DNA from 4 places in the Streptomyces sp. NPDC090442 genome. Region 1 is predicted to be linked to each of the others. Evidence: riboswitches for the same ligand, from Rfam matches in the RefSeq annotation. Region 1 holds a riboswitch; each other region holds the start of a gene.

Region 1 (4,581 bases):
AGCCCGGTATCCGCCATATGGGGATACCCCCTCTCCTGAGAGGGATTGGCCGGAGAACGACCACCTTGCGTTGGTCATCCCTTAGCGTCGAGTGCACTGCACCCCTCACATGTCATCACCCAGGGGGACCCGTGACTTGTGACCGCTCCACCCCCCGGACCACGCTGGCGACCGCGATAGCCGTGGCGTCACTGGCCGGCACCGCACTCGCCGAACACCCCGCGTGGGCCGCCTCGGACGGCCGGCCGCTGGGGCACGACGTCTCCTCGTACCAGAAGCACATCGACTGGCGGGCGGCCCGCGCGAAGGGCGCGCGGTTCGTCTACGTCAAGGCCACCGAGTCGGACGGCTACCACAACCCCTCGTTCTCCGGGCAGTACCACGGCTCCCGGGCGGCCGGACTCCTGCACGGCGCCTACCACTTCGCGGTGCCCAGCGCCTCGTCGGGCACCCGGCAGGCCCGCTACTTCCTGCGCCACGGCGGCCACGGCAAACGGGACGGCTGGACGCTGCCGCCGGCCCTCGACATCGAGCACAACCCCTACGACGGCAAGCAGCCGTGCTTCGGGCTGAGCAGCCCGGCGCTGGTGCGCTGGATACGGGCGTTCAGCGACGAGGTGCGGCGCGACGCCGGGCGGCGGCCGGTGATCTACACCACGGCCCGCTGGTGGGACCGCTGCACGGGCGGCAGCCGGGCCTTCGGCGGTGACCATCCGCTGTGGCTGGCGGAGTATTCCGGCGCGGCGCGGACGCCCGCCGGCTGGTCGTTCCCGAGCATCCTGCAGTACGCCTCGCGCGGGCCGCTGCCGGGCGATCAGGACCGCTGGAACGGCACACTGACGCAGCTCAAGAAATTTGCCGACGGGTGAGACGGAAGTGACGGCAGGGGCGCCTCCGCGTGAACACTGCGGGGGTGTCACCGCGGCGCCCGGCCGAGTTCACTTTCCGTTCACTCGCCGTCCGTACGTTCTCGAAGACACTGACCATCGAACGGATTGCCTGGGTGAATGGAACACATCACGCTTCTCATCGGGATCGTGATCGTCACGGCCTTGGTGTTCGACTTTACGAACGGCTTCCACGACACGGCCAACGCAATGGCCACCACCATCTCCACCGGGGCCCTGCAACCCAAGATCGCGGTGGGGATGTCGGCGGTACTCAACCTCGTCGGCGCGTTCCTGTCGGTTGAGGTCGCCAAGACCATCTCCGGCGGGATCATCGACGAGAGCGCCGGCATCAGACCGGAAGTGATCTTCGCCGGCCTGGTCGGCGCCATCGTCTGGAACCTCGTCACCTGGCTCGCCGGCCTCCCCTCCAGCTCGTCGCACGCCCTCTTCGGTGGTCTGATCGGCGCGACGCTGGTGTCCGTCGGCACCGGCGGGGTGCACGGCGAGGCCGTCGTGATGAAGGTCCTGATCCCGGCGGTGGCCGCGCCGTTCGTCGCGGGGCTCGCCTCGATGGCGGCGACCCGGCTCACCTACCGGCTGGCCCGCGGCCGCGACGAGGCCGACACCGCCAAGGGCTACCGCGCCGGGCAGATCGCCTCGGCGGCCCTGGTCTCGCTGGCCCACGGCACCAACGACGCGCAGAAGACGATGGGCGTGATCACCCTCGCGCTGATCACCGGCGGGGTCATCGCCCCGCACTCCGACCCGCCGATGTGGGTGATCGCCTCCGCCGGCCTGGCCATCGCGCTCGGCACCTACCTGGGCGGCTGGCGGATCATCCGCACCATGGGCAAGGGCATCACCGACATCCAGCCGCCGCAGGGCTTCGCCGCCCAGACCGGCGCCGCGGCCACCATCCTGGCCTCCTCCCACCTCGGCTTCGCGCTCTCCACCACCCAGGTCTGCTCCGGCGCCGTGATGGGCTCCGGGCTCGGCCGCAAGGGCGGCGTGGTGCGCTGGTCCACGGCCGGCCGGATGGTCGTGGCCTGGGGGCTGACGCTGCCGGCCGCCGGCCTGGTCTCCGCGGGGGCCGCGGTCCTCGCCGACCAGGGCACCTGGGGCATCACGACGGTGGCCGTCCTGGCGCTGGCGATCTGCGGCGGCATCTGGGTCGCCTCCCGGCGCAAGCCGGTCGACCACACCAACGTCAACGAGGGTCCGGCGGTGGAGCCGGCGGGCGTCGTCACCACCGCGCTCCAGGCCGTCTCGCCGCCCCCGGCGGGCCCGGTCGCCCCGGCGGCCTCCGAGGCGGACGCGGCCGCCGTGCCCGCCCAGCGGGACGCCGCCGCCCCCACCCAGCCCGCGACGGCCACCTCCTGACGGCCGGCCGCCGCGACCGAACTGACCCAAGGACCCTAAGGACTACGCAATGCACATCGACTGGGCAGCTCTCGGCCAGGTCTTCGGCGTCACGCTCGTGGTGACGGTGGGAATCGTGGGCCTGTTCACCGTCGGCATCGTGGGCACCTCCCGCAAGCCGGCCGCGGACGGCGACGCGGTGGCCGCCGCGGCACCGGGCGTGGGGTCGCGCGCCGGGGCGCTGGCGGCGTTCGCGCTCTGCGCGCTGGCGGTGGCGTACGGGATCTATCTGATCGTCGCCGCCTGACGGTTGGCCGGCCGCGGGCCGGCAGCAGTGGACGGGGCGTTGGGAGGGCGCGGCACCAGCCGCGGCCGCCGGGCGCCCCGTTGGCGTGTGATGCGGGCGACCACCGGGCTGCCGGTCGCCTGCGAAGCCCCGTTCCGCCGGGCGGCGTTCGGGGCGGGCGGCGCGCGGGATCACGGACCGGGCGCGGTGGGGTGGCGGGCGGGCGCCGGCGGCTGCCCTGTGGTCTTGGACACAGGGCCGGCGGTGGGGCTGCGTCGCAGGTCAAGGGCGAGTTGACGGGCGTCGCGGGGCGTGGTGGACTGCCGGGGCCAATCGGCGACAGCAGAGGAAGTCCGGTGCGAATCCGGCGCGGTCCCGCCACTGTCACCGGGGAGCGCTCCTCCGACGAGGGCCACGGCCCGTACGCCACGTACGGGCGGGAAGGCCGGGGGACGCGCCGATCCGGGAGCCAGGAGACTCTGGTCGCCGTCGCGTCGAGCCAGGGCGAGGACCCTGAGTGAGGACATACCACCATGCCCGGCTGCCCATCGAGAGCCTCATCGCCCGCTGCCGCAGGGCCCGTTCGGTGTCTGACGGCGGTCTGATCCGGTGCGCGGCGAACACGCGGCATACGCGTGCGGCGCGGCCCTCGGCTTCCTCGGTGATCTGATCGCGGCGGATCCGCGGCGCGGCCATCCGGTGGCCGCGTTCGGCCGGGCCGCGGGCGCCCTCGAACGTCGACTGTGGCGCGACCACCGCGGATACGGCGCGGCCCACGCGGTGGTGTGCGCCGGCGGCGCGGCCGCCGGTGCCGCGCTGTTGGAGCGCGCCGTACGCCACCGCCCGGGCGCCCGGGCCGCGTTGACCGCGGCCGCGGTGTGGGCGGTGCTGGGCGGTACCTCGTTGGGCCGGGAGGCGCGCGCCGTGGGCGGCGCGCTGGACGTCGGCGATCTGGACGTGGCGCGGGAGCGGTTGCCGCATCTGTGCGGGCGCGACCCGCAGGCGTTGGACGGGCCGCAGATGGCCCGTGCGGTGGTGGAGTCGGTCGCCGAGAACACCTCGGACGCGGTGGTGGGCGCCCTGGTGTGGGGCGCGCTGGGCGGGGTGCCCGGACTGGTCGCGTTCCGCGCGGTGAACACCCTGGACGCGATGGTGGGTCACAAGTCGCCGCGCTACTGGCGGTTCGGCTGGGCCGCGGCCCGGCTCGACGACGTCGCCGGCCGGCCCGGCTCCCGGCTGACCGCGGCGCTGACGGTCCTCGCCGGGCCGGACCGACGCGGTGCGCTGCGGGCCTGGCGGGCGGACGGCGGGGCCCATCCGAGCCCCAACGCGGGCCCGGTGGAAGCCTCGTTCGCCGGTGCGCTGGGCATCCGGCTGGGCGGCACGCTGGCGTACGGCGGGCGGGTGGAACACCGGCCGGTGCTCAACGGCGGGGCGCGGCCCCCGGAGGTCTCCGACGTGGAACGGGCGGTGCGGCTCTCCCGGCGGGTGAGCGCGCTGGCGCTGGGCGTGACGGTGGCGGGACGGTTGGCGGCGGGTGCCGTGCGGCGCCGCCGGGTGAACGGGAACGGGAGGCTGTCCCGGTGAACGGGCGCGAGAAGACGGCCGGTGGGCTGCTGGTGGCCGGGACGACGTCCGACGCCGGCAAGAGCGTGGTGACGGCCGGCATCTGCCGCTGGTTGGTGCGGCAGGGCATCAGGGTGGCGCCGTTCAAGGCGCAGAACATGTCGCTGAACTCGTTCGTGACCCGGGAGGGCGCGGAGATCGGTCGGGCGCAGGCGATGCAGGCGGCCGCGGCCCGGGTGGAGCCGACCGCGCTGATGAACCCGGTGCTGCTCAAGCCGGGCAGCGACCGCAGCAGCCAGGTGGTGCTGTTGGGGAAGCCGGTGGGCGAGTTGAGTGCGCGGGGCTACCACGAGGGGCGGCAGGAGCAGTTGCTCGGGACCGTGACCGACTGCCTGGCGGAGCTGCGACGCACGCACGACGCGGTGATCTGCGAGGGCGCGGGCAGCCCCGCCGAGATCAACCTGCGCCGCACCGACCTGG
Region 2 (4,581 bases), on a different contig from region 1:
TGTTGTGCCACGAGCACGATTTAGGTATACCTAAGTCCGCAGGCGTCGGTGCGCCGTTCGCAGACGGCGGCGCCCCCGTCGGGCTCCGGTGACACTGCCGGAGCCCGACGGGGGCGCGGGTGTTACGGCGACGGTCAGCCGGTCTCGTTGGCCGTGCCGGCTTCGTCGGTGGCGTCGGCTCCGCCGGCCTTGTCGGCGTTGTCCGCCTTCTGGCCCCAGCGGTGTTCCAGCTTGGCCAGGCGCCAGTAGGTCAGGGCGCAGGCCCAGACGACCACGAACAGGCCGACGATGAGGTAGCCGACGTTGTTGAGGTCGATGTTGGAGATCCAGTCGGTGAGCCCGTCCCGCCAGCCGAGGTTGTCGTGCAGCACGCCGATGAGCTCGATGGTGCCGATGAGGAAGGCGACCGCGATGGACAGGCCGGTGATGGTGAGGTTGTAGTAGACCTTGCGCACCGGGTTGGCGAACGCCCAGTGGTAGGCGAAGTTCATGAAGGTGCCGTCGAGCGTGTCGAAGAGGCTCATTCCGGCCGCGAAGAGCAGCGGCAGGCAGAGGATCGCGTACCAGGGCAGGCCGGCGGCGGCGCCGGAACCGGCCATGACCATCAGGGCGACCTCGGTCGCGGTGTCGAAGCCGAGGCCGAACAGCACGCCGACCGGGTACATCTGCCCGGGGCGTCGGATCGACCGGGTCAGCCGGCCCAGGATCCGGTTCATGAAGCCGCGGTTGGCGAGGTGCTTCTCCAGCTCGTGCTCGTCGAACTGTCCGGCGCGCATGGCCTTGAAGACCCGGTAGATCCCGGCCAGCGCGACGAGGTTGAGGGCGGCGATCAGATAGAGGAACGCGCCGGAGATGGTGGTGCCGATGACGCCGAGGGTGACGTGGGCGCCGGAGTTCTCGTTCGCGAGGGTGCCGGCGACCTTAGCGCCGGCGGCGATCAGGCCCGCCATGGCCAGCACGATGGTGGAGTGGCCGATGGCGAACCAGAAGCCCACCGAGACGGGGCGCTGGCCGTCGGCCATCAGCTTGCGGGTGGTGTTGTCGATGGCGGCGATGTGGTCGGCGTCGAACGCGTGCCGCATGCCCAACGTGTAGGCGGTGATACCGAGTCCGACTCCGAAGACCTGCTTGCCGACGGTGTAGTGGTGCGGCGCCACCATGGCGGCCAGGATGACGAAGGCCACCAGGTGCATGGCGGCAATCACCGCGAACAGGACACCGGTGCGTATCCAGTCCTGCCGCTGCCAGCGCTGCGGGAGGGTGGATGCGGTGGTGGATGGCGTGGGGGAATTTTGCAACAGGGGCATATCAGGCAGCCTCTCCAGCACCTCGTGGATGGGTCGTTGTGCGGTGCCGTGGCCGGTCTCCTGGCTTACGGGTCCAACGTCCGCGCAGCCGCCTTCCCGGGCATCAGCTGCCCAGTGGCACCCGCCGTTCCCGGCGGGGATGGCGCGAGGACTTCCCGATCACAGTGGCGAGGGCCGCCCCGGTCTCACACCGGTCTTCCCGAGCACCACGGCGGCAGCAACAGTAGGCCGGTAATCGACCCTCGACAATCTTGTGCAGTTGCGTAATCCGTGCAATGAGGGGGCGCGTGTGAGCACGGGAGGGCGCACTTTTGAGCCAGCTGTGCGACGTGGCGGCTGGGGCGCCGGGGTATTCGATGACGCTCCTGCGCCTGCCGGGGTCCGGCCGGCTGCCGCTCGGGCCCCGCGCACCTCCGCCCCCGCATCGGCGGGCGGCCGATACGGGGGCGGAGGGCGGTGCGACGGTCACGGGGTGGGGCGCGGCCACCGACCGGGTCCGGTCAGCGGGGCGCGGCGTCGCGGATCGTCAGCGTGCCTGTTTGGCGGTGCAACCACCGGACGCGCAGGCCGTCAGCCAGGCGTCGAAGTCGGCGTCGTAGCGGGTGCCGATGTCGCGGTTGTAGACGGCGTAGCCGCCCGCGTAGTCGCCGGTCCTGAAGTGCCCCAGCATGGTGGCGACGTCCTGCGGGTGCTTCTCGAACATGTAGCGGACCGCGAGGTAGCCCCACGGGTAGGTGCGGGTCTCATTGCTGTTGGCGTAGGTGGTCTGGAACAACGTGCTGAGTTTGTAGGTGTGTTGGCCGGCCTGGCGTACCGCCTCGTCGTCGGTGACGCCCCGGTAGCCGTACGAGACGTACTCGGCGAGCCCCTCGATCCACCAGACGTCCGGGACGGTGGTCTGCTGGGTGAAGTCGCCCTTCATGTCGTCGCGGGCGTCGAGGTAGTGGGTGTACTCGTGGTTGAGGTTCCAGATCCGGGCGGGGAAGCCGTCGTCGGAGTCCTTCTGGTACATGATCGACATCGGCTGGTTGTCGGGCTTGGTCGGGTCGCCGACCAGGGTGATGCCGCCGTTGTTGGTGTCGACCCCGTAGATCGCCCCGGCGTAGGTCTGGTAGTCGTTGCGGCTGCCGAAGATGACGAGTTGGACGGTCGACTCGTGTTGGCCGGGTATCGGGCCGTTGTCCTTGACAAGTTGGTGGAAGTACGGGTCCTGCCGCAGCAGGCTGGCGCAGGTGGCGTCGAGGTCGGCGGCGGTCAGGGCCTGTGCGCGGAGGGTGTGGGTCTGGTCGCAGGGGTGGTCGATCGGGAGTGCCGCCTTGGTGAGTTGGCCGGCCAGGTCACACACTCCGTAGGAGGCGCAGTTGGCCTTGTCGTAGAAGTCGACCTGACTGGCGACCGTGACCCACAGGGGCGCGGTCGGGCCGGTGATCTTCGAGGCGTTCAGCAGGCCCTTGACGAGCGGTCGGACCTTGGCCTGGAGGGGTTGGTGTTCGACGTAACGCCCCACGTTCATACCGGCGTTGGAGTCCAGGAAGGAGTTGTCGGTGCCCAGCAGCTTGAGGTGGTCCAGCGCGAACGAGTTGAGCGTGTCGATGATGCTCGGGTCGGCCGTCACCGCCTTGACGTACTCCTCGTTCCAGTTCCCGCGCCAGAGCGGGGTGTAGACGTCGTTGACGGCGGCCAGCATGCTGGGGATGGTGTCGTAGGAGTCGTTGTAGCCCTTGAGCACCCGGTCGTAGACGGCCAGGTAGCGGCCCTGTTCGTTGGCGCTGTCGGAGAGGACCAGGGCCTCGCCGAGCACCTCGCCGTTCCCCGAAGAGACGTCCTTCGAGCGGGAGTTGGCGAAGAAGGCGTCCAGGCCGCCCGCGGTGGCCGTGGCCAGGTTCTGGCCGTACGGGCCCACGTCGGAGGGGTGGTTGTACTGCACGTAGTAGCCGGCGCGCAGGAAGAGCACGAGCTGCCACATCTCGCCGGAGTTGTCACCGGTGTAGGAGGACGCCCCGTCCTTGAAGGCGTTGGCGATGGTGACCATCTGTTCCTCGCGGAACACGTCGTGCGCGTCCCTGCCGGCGAGCGAGAAGAGCGAGTTGACGCACTCCATGGTCGCGGCCTTGACCGCGGTGACCAGGTCGGGTCCGGTGCGGCCGCCGAAGTCGCCCGGGCTGCACGAGGCCGGGGCGGGGCGCTGGCCGCCCCTGTGCTCCGCCGCCGCAGTCGAAGAAGTGGGGGGATTCTTCGCGCTGAGCGGGCGGAGTAGGGCGGGGCCGACCGGCCGGCTCTGGAGCACGGAACGTTCGCCGGAGCCGAGGGTCGGGCCGGTGGGCGAGGGGGCTTTCGGGGACGGGGGGAAGTGCGGCGCGGTGCGATAAGTAGCGTGCTCCACACCGGACTTGGACGAGGGGGTGGCGAGCGCCGGCGTCGCCATGAGACCGGCGATCGTCGCACCGGCGGCCAGGCCGCCGATCACACATCTGGGCCAGGTTAAGCGAGAGCGCATCCCTGCTCCTTCGTGGACGACAGGCGCCCCGGAAGAGGCCGAGGCGTGATCGTCACCTTCTCAAGGCACCCCTCCCGCCGACAACGACGCGTGCCATAGCACCCGGTACCGCCCGGCCATAACAGCCCGCGGGTCGGCGCCCCCGGCCCGTCCGCCACCCCCTACGGCCTGGCCAGACTCCAGGTCCGGGAGGCCCAGGTCCGCAGGTGCGGCGACTGTGCGATCAGCGCGCGGTAGGCCGCGGAGGCCGCGCCGACCAGGGTGTCGGCGCACTCGTCGGCCAGGCTCTCCCGCCGCCAGGCCAGCACATAGCGGCACCACAGCGGCGTTCCGATCAGTGGCTTGACAACGACGCCGGGAATCGGCCGGAGCGTCGCCTGCACGACCGCCACCCCGAGGCTCTCCGCGATCATGCTCTGCAACTGGAGCTGGTCGCCGAGGAATTCGTGCACCGCGGCCGGGACGAATCCGGCCGACTCGCAGGCCGCGTAGAACACCCCGGGCCAGCCCGCCCCGTCGTCCGGCGTCACGAACCAGGCACTGTCGGCCAGCTCCGCGAGCCCCACCTCCACCCGGTGCCTGAGCCGGTGCCGCGCCGACAGGGCGAGGAAGGACGGCTCGGTGACGATCCCGCGGTGCGCCACCGCGGCCGAGTGCCGCAGCTCCAACCCCGGGTAGTCGGCCGCGATGGCCGCGTCCACCGCACCGCCCTCCAGCAGGCGGACGATCTCCGACGACGCGTACACGCTGCTCACCGTGAGCGCGACATCGGGCAGT
Region 3 (4,581 bases), on a different contig from region 1:
CGTCAGCTCTCGACGGGGACCGCTCGGCCGGCGGCAGCGGCCTCGGCCCGCGGATGCAGCAGCCGCTCGGCCAACTCACCGAAGAGGAGGCCGAAGCCACCCCACAGCACGGCCTGGATGGCCAGGGCGGAGAGCCGGAACCGCCACAGCAGGGTGGCCGGGAAGGCCGTCGGTACCTCGTTGATCGCGGGCAGGACGGCATAGGCCACACCGATCACGACGGCGAAGGCGACCACCGCGACGACGGTCGCGTACCAGGTACCCGACTTCGGCGCCAGGCGCTTGCCCAGGATGGTGGCCGCGAGCGCCAGCAGCACGCTGAGCAGCATCATCAGGAAGTACAGGGCGGTGCGTTTGCCGATGGTGTCGGGTTCGCCGACGGACGGCGGATTGGCCGGGTACTTGAGGAACGGCACCACGTACACGGCGAGCAGCGCGCAGCCGGACAGCAGCAGCGCGGTCGCCCGGGGGCCGAAGCGGCCGACGCGGCCGAGCGCGAAGGAGAAGGCGAGGGCGGCGATGCCACCGAAGGCGACCCCGTAGACCAGTACACCGGTGGCGAGGCCGGCGGTGGACTGGAGGGAGCGGGAGACGACTTCCCTCTCGTGCTCGTGGGAGTGGGCGGCCTCGAACCGGATCGCGCTGTCGACGTTGGGCTCACCGAGGAGATAGGCGACGACCAGCGCGAGCACACCGGCTGCGAGGCCGGCGAGCATGCCACGGACGAGGAGGTTTCGGACCGTTGTGGAGTTCATGGGCGTGCGGCGTCCCTCGCGTCAGTGGCAGGGGAAGCCGAGCAGGTGGCGGCCGTCGTGCACCCACTCGTGGATGTCCGTGCCGTTGAAGACGGAGGTGGCGCCCTGCTCGGCGCCGACGAAGTAGAGCAGGACGAGCATCAGGATGCCGAAGAAGAGCGCCCAGGGGGCTATCGCCCTGAGCGGCAGTTTGGTGGGTACCGCGGGGGAGCCGGCGGTCGGCTGGGCGATGGACTGCGCCATGGCAGGGCCTCCTCTGGGAGTTCGCGTCCCATCTCGGTGGTGCACAGGTCGACGGCTGCGGGTCTGACTCACGGGACGCCCAACGCGTTGGACGTCCCGCTCACAGTGGCGCGACCGTGCCGGTTTCCCACCGGCTTCCGCCATGCCGTCGTCAATAATCGCGCTGACGATACCGCGTGGCAGGTGCATGGCCAAAATGCGGGTCACCCGACGTGATCTTCCTCTCGCGCCGGGCTACCGGCCGGGTGACGGGCGGGGAACCGCTGGTCAGTCCGGCAACTCCAGCCGCCGCCGCTCACCCCCGCCCGACGACCTGCGGCAGCTCCGCCAGGAGGCGGCGCAGCCGCTCGACGGGCACCCCGCCGCCCTGCGCGACCGCCTTGGAGCCGCCACCGCGGCCGTCCAACAGCCGCTTGACCACGGTGGACGCGTCCAACCCGGCGGCCGCGGCGGCGCCGTTGAGGGCGACTACGAGCGCGCCGTCGTCGCCGGCGACCGCCGCCAGGCCGGGGCGGTCCGTCGGGAGCCGGTCGCGGACGGCCAGGGCCAGGGCGCGCGCATCGGCGGCCGGGCCCTCCGCGGTGGCGGTGACGACCAGGGTGCCGTCGGCGTCCACGCCGGTGGCGGCCAGCTCGGCGGCCCGCGCCGCGGTGGCCACGGCCTTCAGCCGGGCGTTCTCGCGGTCGGCGGCCTTCAACCGGTCCAGCAGGCCGCCGATCTTCTCGGGCAACTCCGCGCGCGGGGAGCCCAGTTGCTCGGCGATCCGGGAGACCAGATCGCGTTCGCGGGCGAGGTAGTCGAAGCCCTCGATGCCCACCGCCGCCTCCAGCCGCCGCATGCCGGCGCCGACCGAGGACTCGCCGGTCAGGGCGACCGTGCCGATCTGCGCGGCGTGCTCGACATGGGTGCCGCCGCACAGTTCGCGCGACCAGGCGCCGCCGATCTCGACCACCCGCACCTGCTCCCCGTACGTCTCGTCGAACAGGGCGAGCGCGCCGATCTCCTTGGCCTCGGGCAGTGTCATCCACCGCACGCCCACCGGCAGGTCCCTGCGCAACGCCCGGTTGGCGGCCTCCTCGACCTCGCTGCGGACGGTGGGGGAGAGGGCGCCGCGCCAGGGGAAGTCCAGGCGCAGATAGCCGGGCCGGTTGTAGGAGCCGGACTGGAGGGCCGTCGGGCCGAGGATCTCGCGCAGCGCCGCGTGCAGGACGTGGGTGCCGGAGTGGGCCTGCCGGGCGCCCAGCCGCCACTCGGCATCGACCGCGGCGACCACCTCGTCGCCGACGGCCAACTCGCCTGCGGTGACCCGGATCTGGTGGGCGATCAGCCCCGGCAGCGCCCGCTGCACGTCGAGGACCTCGGCCTCGGTGGAGGCGCCGGAGAGGCGGCCGGCGTCGCTGTCCTGGCCGCCGGACTCGGCGTAGAAGGGGGAGCGGTCCAGGACGACGGTGACGATCTCGCCCTCGCGGGCGACCGGGACCGGGCCGGCCGCGCCGACCACGCCCAGGACCCGGGCCTCGGCGGTCAGGGATTCCCACGCCCGCCAGTCGGTGGGACCGTGCGCGTCCAGCAGCGAGCGCAGCGCCGAAGTGTCGGCCGCGCCACCGGACTTGCGGGCCCGGGCGTCGGCGCGGGCCCGCTCCCGCTGCTCGTTCATCAGGGCGGTGAAGCCCTCGCGGTCGACCTCGACGCCCTGTTCGGCCGCCATCTCCAGGGTGAGGTCGATGGGGAACCCGTAGGTGTCGTGCAGCAGGAACGCCTGCCGGCCCGGCAGGGTGCGCCCGCCCTCCTCCCGTACCCGGGCGACGGCGGTGTCCAGGACGGTGGTGCCCTGCCGCAGCGTGGCGCGGAAGGCGTCCTCCTCCCCGCGCGCCTGGTCGGAGATCCGCGCATAGGCGTCCGCGACCTCCGGATAGCTGGGGGCCATGCAGTCCCGCGCCACCGCCAGCAGTGCGGGCAGGGCGGGGTCCTGGTAGCCGAGTTGGCGCATCGAGCGGACGGCGCGGCGCAGGATGCGGCGCAGGACGTAGCCGCGGCCCTCGTTGCCGGGCGCGGTGCCGTCGGCGAGCAGCATCAACGCGGTGCGGACGTGGTCGGCGACCACCCGCAGCCGGACGTCCGTCTGGTGCTCCGCGCCGTAGCGGACCCCGGCGAGCTCCGCGGCGCGGTCGAGGACGGGCCGGGTCTCGTCGATCTCGTAGAGGTTGTCCTTGCCCTGGAGGAGGGTGGCCATCCGCTCCAGGCCCATGCCGGTGTCGATGTTGGGGCGGGGCAGCCGGCCGAGGATCGGGTAGCCGGACTTGCCGGCGCCCTCGCCGCGTTCGTCCTGCATGAAGACCAGGTTCCAGAACTCCATGTAGCGGTCCTCGTCGACCGCCGGGCCGCCCGCGCGGCCGAGCGCCGGACCCCGGTCGTAGTACAGCTCCGAGCACGGACCGCACGGGCCGGGCACGCCCATCGACCAGAAGTTGTCCTCGTCGCCCCGGGCCACGATCCGCTCGTCGGGCAGCCCCGCGAGCCTGCGCCACAGGCCGCGCGCCTCGTCGTCGGAGTGGTGGACGGTCACCCAGATCTTCGCCGGGTCCAGGCCGTAACCCCCGTCCGCGACCGGGGAGGTGGACAGCTCCCAGGCGAAGGCGATGGCCTGCTCCTTGAAGTAGTCCCCGAAGGAGAAGTTCCCGTTCATCTGGAAGAACGAGCCGTGCCGGGTGGTCTTCCCGACCTCCTCGATGTCGAGCGTGCGCACGCACTTCTGCACGCTGGTCGCCCGCGGCCACGGCGCCTCCTGCTCACCGGTCAGATAGGGCTTGAACGGGACCATGCCGGCGTTGACGAACAGCAGGGTGGGATCCGGCGTGGGCAGCGGGGCGCTGGGCACCACGGTGTGACCGCGGTCGGCGAAGAACGTGAGGAAGCGGGAACGGATTTCGGCGGTGCGCAAGGTGTGCTCCGAATCGACTCAGGCGGGAACGAGGGCGGGATGCAGCGCGGCGTACTCCAACGGCGCGGACGGGTCGATGGACACGCTCAGTTGGGCCGGGGCGGCGCCCGCGCGCACCAGCAGGTCGCCGACCGCGGCGATCATCGCGCCGTTGTCGGTGCACAACGTCAGCGGCGGCACCCGCAGTTCCACCCCCGCGGCCGCGCACCGCTCCTCCGCGAGCGCCCGGACCCGGGAGTTGGCGGCCACCCCGCCCACCACGACCAGCGTGCGCACCTCGTACTCCCGGCAGGCGGCCAGCGCCTTACGGGTCAGCACGTCCGCGACCGCCTCCTGGAGCGAGGCGGCGCCGTCGGCCAACGGGAGCTCGGCGCCCCGGAGTCGGTACGACTCGGCCCAGCGCGCCGCGGCCGTCTTCAGGCCGGAGAACGAGAACGCGTACGGGTCGCCCTTCCCGCTCGTCAGCGGGCGGGGGAAGGCGACGGCGCAGGGGTTCCCGTCCCGGGCCGCCCGGTCGATCGCCGGGCCCCCGGGGTAGGGCAGGCCGAAGATCCGGGCCGCCTTGTCGAAGCACTCGCCGGCGGCGTCGTCGATGGTGTCGCCCAGGTGCAGGATCGGATCGCGGACGAGGTCCCGCACCAG
Region 4 (4,581 bases), on a different contig from region 1:
GATCGTGAAGCTGGCGCCCTCCCTGATGCCGGCGGGCCAGCGGGAGGTGACGGTCTTGGTGCGGGTGTAGAAGCGGATGGCGTCCGGGCCGTGCTGGTTGAGGTCGCCGAAGCCCGAGCGCTTCCAGCCGCCGAAGGTGTAGTAGGAGACCGGGACCGGGATGGGGACGTTGACGCCGACCATGCCGGTGTTGACGCGTCGGGTGAAGTCGCGGGCGGTGTCGCCGTCGCGGGTGAAGAGGGCGACACCGTTGCCGTAGGGGTGTTCGCTGGGCAGGCGCAGCGCCTCTTCGTAGTCGGCGGCGCGCACGACGGACAGGACCGGGCCGAAGATCTCCTCCTGGTAGATCCGCATGTCCGGGGTGACGCGGTCGAAGAGTGACGGGCCGGCGAAGAAGCCGCCCTCGTGGCCGGGGAGGGTGAAGTCCCGTCCGTCGACGACGAGTTCGGCGCCCTCCTCGACGCCGAGGTCGACGTAGGAGCGCACCCGGTCGACGGCGTCCCGGCCGACCAGCGGACCGAAGTCGGCGTCCGGGTCGTCGCTGCGGCCGACGCGGAGTTGGGCGATGCGTTCCGTCAGTCGTGCGACCAGGGCGTCGGCGGTCTCTTCGCCGACGGGTACGGCGACCGAGACGGCCATGCAGCGTTCGCCGGCGGAGCCGTAACCGGCGCCGATGAGGGCGTCCACCGCCTGGTCGAGGTCGGCGTCGGGCATGACGATCAGGTGGTTCTTGGCGCCGCCGAAGCACTGGGCGCGCTTGCCGTGGGCGGCGGCGGTGGCGTAGACGTGGGCGGCGATCGGGGTGGAGCCGACGAAGCCGAGGGCTCCGACGCGGGGGTCGGTCAGCAGGGTGTCGACGGTTTCCTTGCCGCCGTTGACGACGTTGAGCACGCCGGGCGGCAGGCCCGCCTCCAGGAACAGTTCGGCGATCCGGTGCGGGACCGAGGGGGCGCGCTCGGAGGGCTTGAGGATGAAGGCGTTTCCGCAGGCCAGGGCGGGGGCTGCCTGCCAAAGGGGGATCATCGCGGGGAAGTTGAACGGGGTGATCCCGGCGGCCACGCCGATCGGTGAGCGCAGGGAGTGCACGTCGATGCCGGTGCCGGCGTTGTCGCTGAACTCGCCCTTGAGCAGGTGCGGGATACCGGCGGCGAACTCCACGACGTCCAGGCCGCGTTGGAGGTCGCCGTGGGCGTCGGGGATGGTCTTGCCGTGCTCGGAGGAGAGTAGGCGGGCCAGGGAGTCCTTGTCGCGATCGGCGAGTTGGAGGAAGCGCAGGAGGACCCGGGCCCGGCGCTGCGGGTTCCATTCGCCCCAGGCGCGTTGGGCCTCGGTGGCGTCGGCGATGGCGGCCTCGGTCTCGCTGCGGGTGGCGAGCGGGACGCGGGCCTGGACCTCGCCGGTGTTGGGGTCGTAGACGTCGCCGTGGGCCCCCGAGGTTCCCGGGGTGGGCTTGCCGCCGACGAAGTGGGTGAGTTCGCGGACGGGTTGGGGGGTGTGTGCACGGACCATGGTTGCCTGCTCTCGTCAGGTGGGATCCGGGGATGGCGCGCCGGTCCGCGGCACGCGCGCGGAGGCGGGCGGGCCGTGGGGACGCGGAATCGCGTATGGCGGAAGGACCGCTCAGACGGTGGGGGCCGCGGAGGCGGTCCTCCCTGCCCGTCCGGGCGGTTGACCAGGGTCGCGGGTGCGCACCAGTGCCATGCGTGTCTGCTCCATCCTCGTGGACAACACGGAACACCCCACGGCCGGTATCCTGACTTCCGGATCGGCGCGCGCCGTCCGCCTTCCCGACCGCTTACACGTCAGTGGCGTACTGCTCGACGGCGTGCTCCCCGGTAACAGTGGCGGGACCGTGCCGGATTCGCACCGGCTTCCCTGCACCGTGGGCTTCGCTCTCGAATATATAGTTGGACGTCCTAGTAAATCTACCCTTGACTGCACACCGGTCGCCTGCTTGGCCGCAGGCGGTACGAGGGCAGGCCCTCAGGGCAGCGCGACGATGTTCGGCTTGCCCTTCACCGGGTGGATGCTGACCTCCGTCCGCACGCCGTAGACGTCGGCGATCAACTCCTCGGTCAGTACGGCCTCCGGGGGGCCGTCGGCGAGCAGTCGGCCCTGGTCGAGGACGCAGACGCGGTCGCAGAAGGCCGCGGCGAGGTTGAGGTCGTGGACCGCGATGACGGCGGTGACGCCGAGCGCCCGGACCAGTCGCAGGGCGTCGAGCTGGTGGCGCAGGTCCAGGTGGTTGGTCGGCTCGTCGAGCACCATGACCGACGGTTGTTGGGCCAATGCCCGGGCGATCAGCACGCGTTGCTTCTCACCGCCGGAGAGCCGGTCGAAGCGTCGGTCGGCCAGTTCGGCGACGCCCAGGGATGCCAGCGCGGAGTCGACGGCCTCGGTGTCGTCCCGGCCGTCCGCCTGGAACGCCCGGCGGTAGGGGGCGCGCCCCATCGCCACCACGTCCCGGGTGGTCAGGCCGAAGTCGGAGGGCATCTCCTGGAGTACCGCGGCGAGCGTGCGGGCGACGTGGCGGGCCGGCAGGCTCCGGATGTCCGTGCCGTCGAGCAGGACGCGGCCGGAGCTCGGCCGCAGGGCCCGGTAACAGGTGCGCAGCAGGGTGGACTTGCCCGCTCCGTTCGGACCGACCAGGCCGACCACCTCGCCCGGTCCGGCCCGTAGCGAGACGCCGTCGACCAGGGTGCGGCCGGCCACCTCGACGGTCACCGACTCGATGCGCAGTTCGCTCATGCCGAAACCTCCCTTCGCTCGCCGTCGCACGCGCCAGGCGCGCACCTTCCCACGAGTCGCTCGCTGTGCTCGCTCATGCCAGACCCTTGCGGTACATCAGCCACAGGAAGGTGGGACCGCCGGCCAGGGCGGTGACGATGCCCACGGGGATCTCCTCGGGGCTGATCACCGTACGGGCGAGCAGGTCCGCACCGATCAGGAAGACCGCGCCGAGCAGCGCGGCGACGGGCAGGGCGCGGCGGTGGTTGGCGCCGACCAACAGCCGGGTGATGTGCGGCATCATCAGGCCGACGAAGCCGATCGCTCCGCTGACCGCCACCATGACCCCGGTCAGCAGGGCGCACAGGACGAAGAGCAGGGCCCGGAAGCGACCGACGTTCAACCCCAGTGCGGCGGCTGCCTCGTCACCGGCCAGCAGTACGTTGAGGTGCCTGGCGGTGCCCAACAGGGCGACGGTGCCGAGCAGTACGACGGCGGCCGGCAGCCACAGGGCGTCCCAGCCGGTGCCGCCCAGTCCGCCGAGCATCCACTGGAGCGCCGACTGGGCCTTCTGCGCCTGGTCGGAGGTGACGATCAGGAAGCTGGCGACGGCCGACAGGACCTGTCCGGTGGCGACGCCGGCGAGGATCAGGCGGACCGTGGTCATCCGTCCGCCGGCCCGCGCCAGGGCGTAGACGATCAGCAGGGCCGCCAGTCCGCCCAGGAACGCGGCGGCGGAGACCGAGTAGTGGCCGAAGACCGTGACGCCGCAGACGACCACCAGGACCGCGCCGACGCCGGCGCCCGAGGAGATGCCCAACAGGCCGGGATCGGCCAGTGGGTTGCGGACCAGTGCCTGGAGCGCCATGCCGCAGACCGACAGTCCGGCGCCCACCGTGGCGCCGAGCAGCACCCGGGGCATCCGGACGTCCATCACGATGGTCTCCCGTACCCGCGGCCAGTCGGCGTCGACCAGGGACGGCACGACCCGGTGGGCCAGGATGCGCCAGACCTCCCCGGGCGGCACCGCGACCGAGCCGAGCGCGACCGCGCAGGTGGCCGCCGCCAGCAGCAGGACGGCCAGGCCGGCCACCACCGCCCCGTACCGGAATCGGGTCACCGGAAGGAGTCCGGATGGAGCTGCCGGGCCAGTGTCTCGACGGCCGCCGGCACCCGCACGCCCAACACCGTCGAGCTCAACGGCAGTACGGCGAACCGCTGGTGACGGATGGCCGGCACGTCCTTCAGGGCGGGCTGGGAGAGCAGGAAGTCCTTCTTGGCGGAGACCGGGGTGTCACCGTAGTCGTAGAGCACGATGACCTCGGGGGCGCGCTGGGCGACCTGCTCGAAGGAGACGTTGCCGAAGGTCTTCTTGAGGTCGGCGAAGACGTTGCCGCCACCGGCCCGCTTGACCATGTCGTTGCCGATGCCGGCGCCGCCCGCGGTGAACGCGGTCTGTTCCCCGCTGTCGTAGACGAACGTCCTGACCGGTTGGGTGCCGGCCAGTCGGGACGCGACGCCGTCCAGGGTGCGGTGCTGGGAGGCGATCAGTTTCTCGGCCCGGTCCGGCACTCCGAAGATCCGGCCGATGGTGCGGATCTCGCGGTCGTCGGTCTCCTGGGTCACCGGTCCGCCGGGGCAGTTCTCGATGTTGAGGTAGGTGTCGATGCCGGCCTTGCCGAGCGTGGGCCGGCCGCGGCCCTGGGACTGGTCGAAGGCGCTGGCGAAACCGCCGTAGACGAAGTCCGGTTCGGCGGACAGCAGCGTCTCCTCGTCGGGGTACCGCTTGGCCAGCACCTTGATCCCGTCGTAGGCGGCCCGGTACTGCGGCAGCACGGTGTCGTCGCGGTAGGC

The links. Region 1 has a riboswitch for cobalamin ahead of ACIQU6_RS36115 (cobalamin biosynthesis protein). Riboswitches for the same ligand answer to the same signal wherever they lie in the genome.
Region 2: another riboswitch for cobalamin. It lies ahead of ACIQU6_RS19235 (HoxN/HupN/NixA family nickel/cobalt transporter); the one in region 1 lies ahead of ACIQU6_RS36115 (cobalamin biosynthesis protein).
Region 3: another riboswitch for cobalamin. It lies ahead of ACIQU6_RS31205 (CbtB-domain containing protein); the one in region 1 lies ahead of ACIQU6_RS36115 (cobalamin biosynthesis protein).
Region 4: another riboswitch for cobalamin. It lies ahead of ACIQU6_RS19430 (CoA-acylating methylmalonate-semialdehyde dehydrogenase); the one in region 1 lies ahead of ACIQU6_RS36115 (cobalamin biosynthesis protein).

The regions. Positions count from the first base shown of each region.
Region 1 is NZ_JBIVXW010000075.1:3,710-8,290, forward strand. Features, by position in the region: gene ACIQU6_RS36100 (GH25 family lysozyme) at 132-869, shown strand; gene ACIQU6_RS36105 (anion permease) at 1,008-2,270, shown strand; gene ACIQU6_RS36110 (hypothetical protein) at 2,320-2,556, shown strand; cobalamin riboswitch at 2,880-3,015, shown strand; gene ACIQU6_RS36115 (cobalamin biosynthesis protein) at 3,145-4,122, shown strand; gene ACIQU6_RS36120 (cobyric acid synthase) at 4,119-4,581, shown strand, end outside.
Region 2 is NZ_JBIVXW010000025.1:88,824-93,404, reverse strand. Features, by position in the region: gene ACIQU6_RS19235 (HoxN/HupN/NixA family nickel/cobalt transporter) at 135-1,307, opposite strand; cobalamin riboswitch at 1,340-1,533, opposite strand; gene ACIQU6_RS19230 (collagenase) at 1,834-3,804, opposite strand; gene ACIQU6_RS19225 (LysR substrate-binding domain-containing protein) at 3,966-4,581, opposite strand, start outside.
Region 3 is NZ_JBIVXW010000055.1:20,618-25,198, reverse strand. Features, by position in the region: gene ACIQU6_RS31210 (CbtA family protein) at 3-755, opposite strand; gene ACIQU6_RS31205 (CbtB-domain containing protein) at 777-998, opposite strand; cobalamin riboswitch at 1,037-1,190, opposite strand; gene alaS (alanine--tRNA ligase) at 1,294-3,939, opposite strand; gene tsaD (tRNA (adenosine(37)-N6)-threonylcarbamoyltransferase complex transferase subunit TsaD) at 3,958-4,581, opposite strand, start outside.
Region 4 is NZ_JBIVXW010000026.1:6,526-11,106, reverse strand. Features, by position in the region: gene ACIQU6_RS19430 (CoA-acylating methylmalonate-semialdehyde dehydrogenase) at 1-1,509, opposite strand, end outside; cobalamin riboswitch at 1,726-1,900, opposite strand; gene ACIQU6_RS19425 (ABC transporter ATP-binding protein) at 1,984-2,748, opposite strand; gene ACIQU6_RS19420 (FecCD family ABC transporter permease) at 2,822-3,847, opposite strand; gene ACIQU6_RS19415 (ABC transporter substrate-binding protein) at 3,844-4,581, opposite strand, start outside.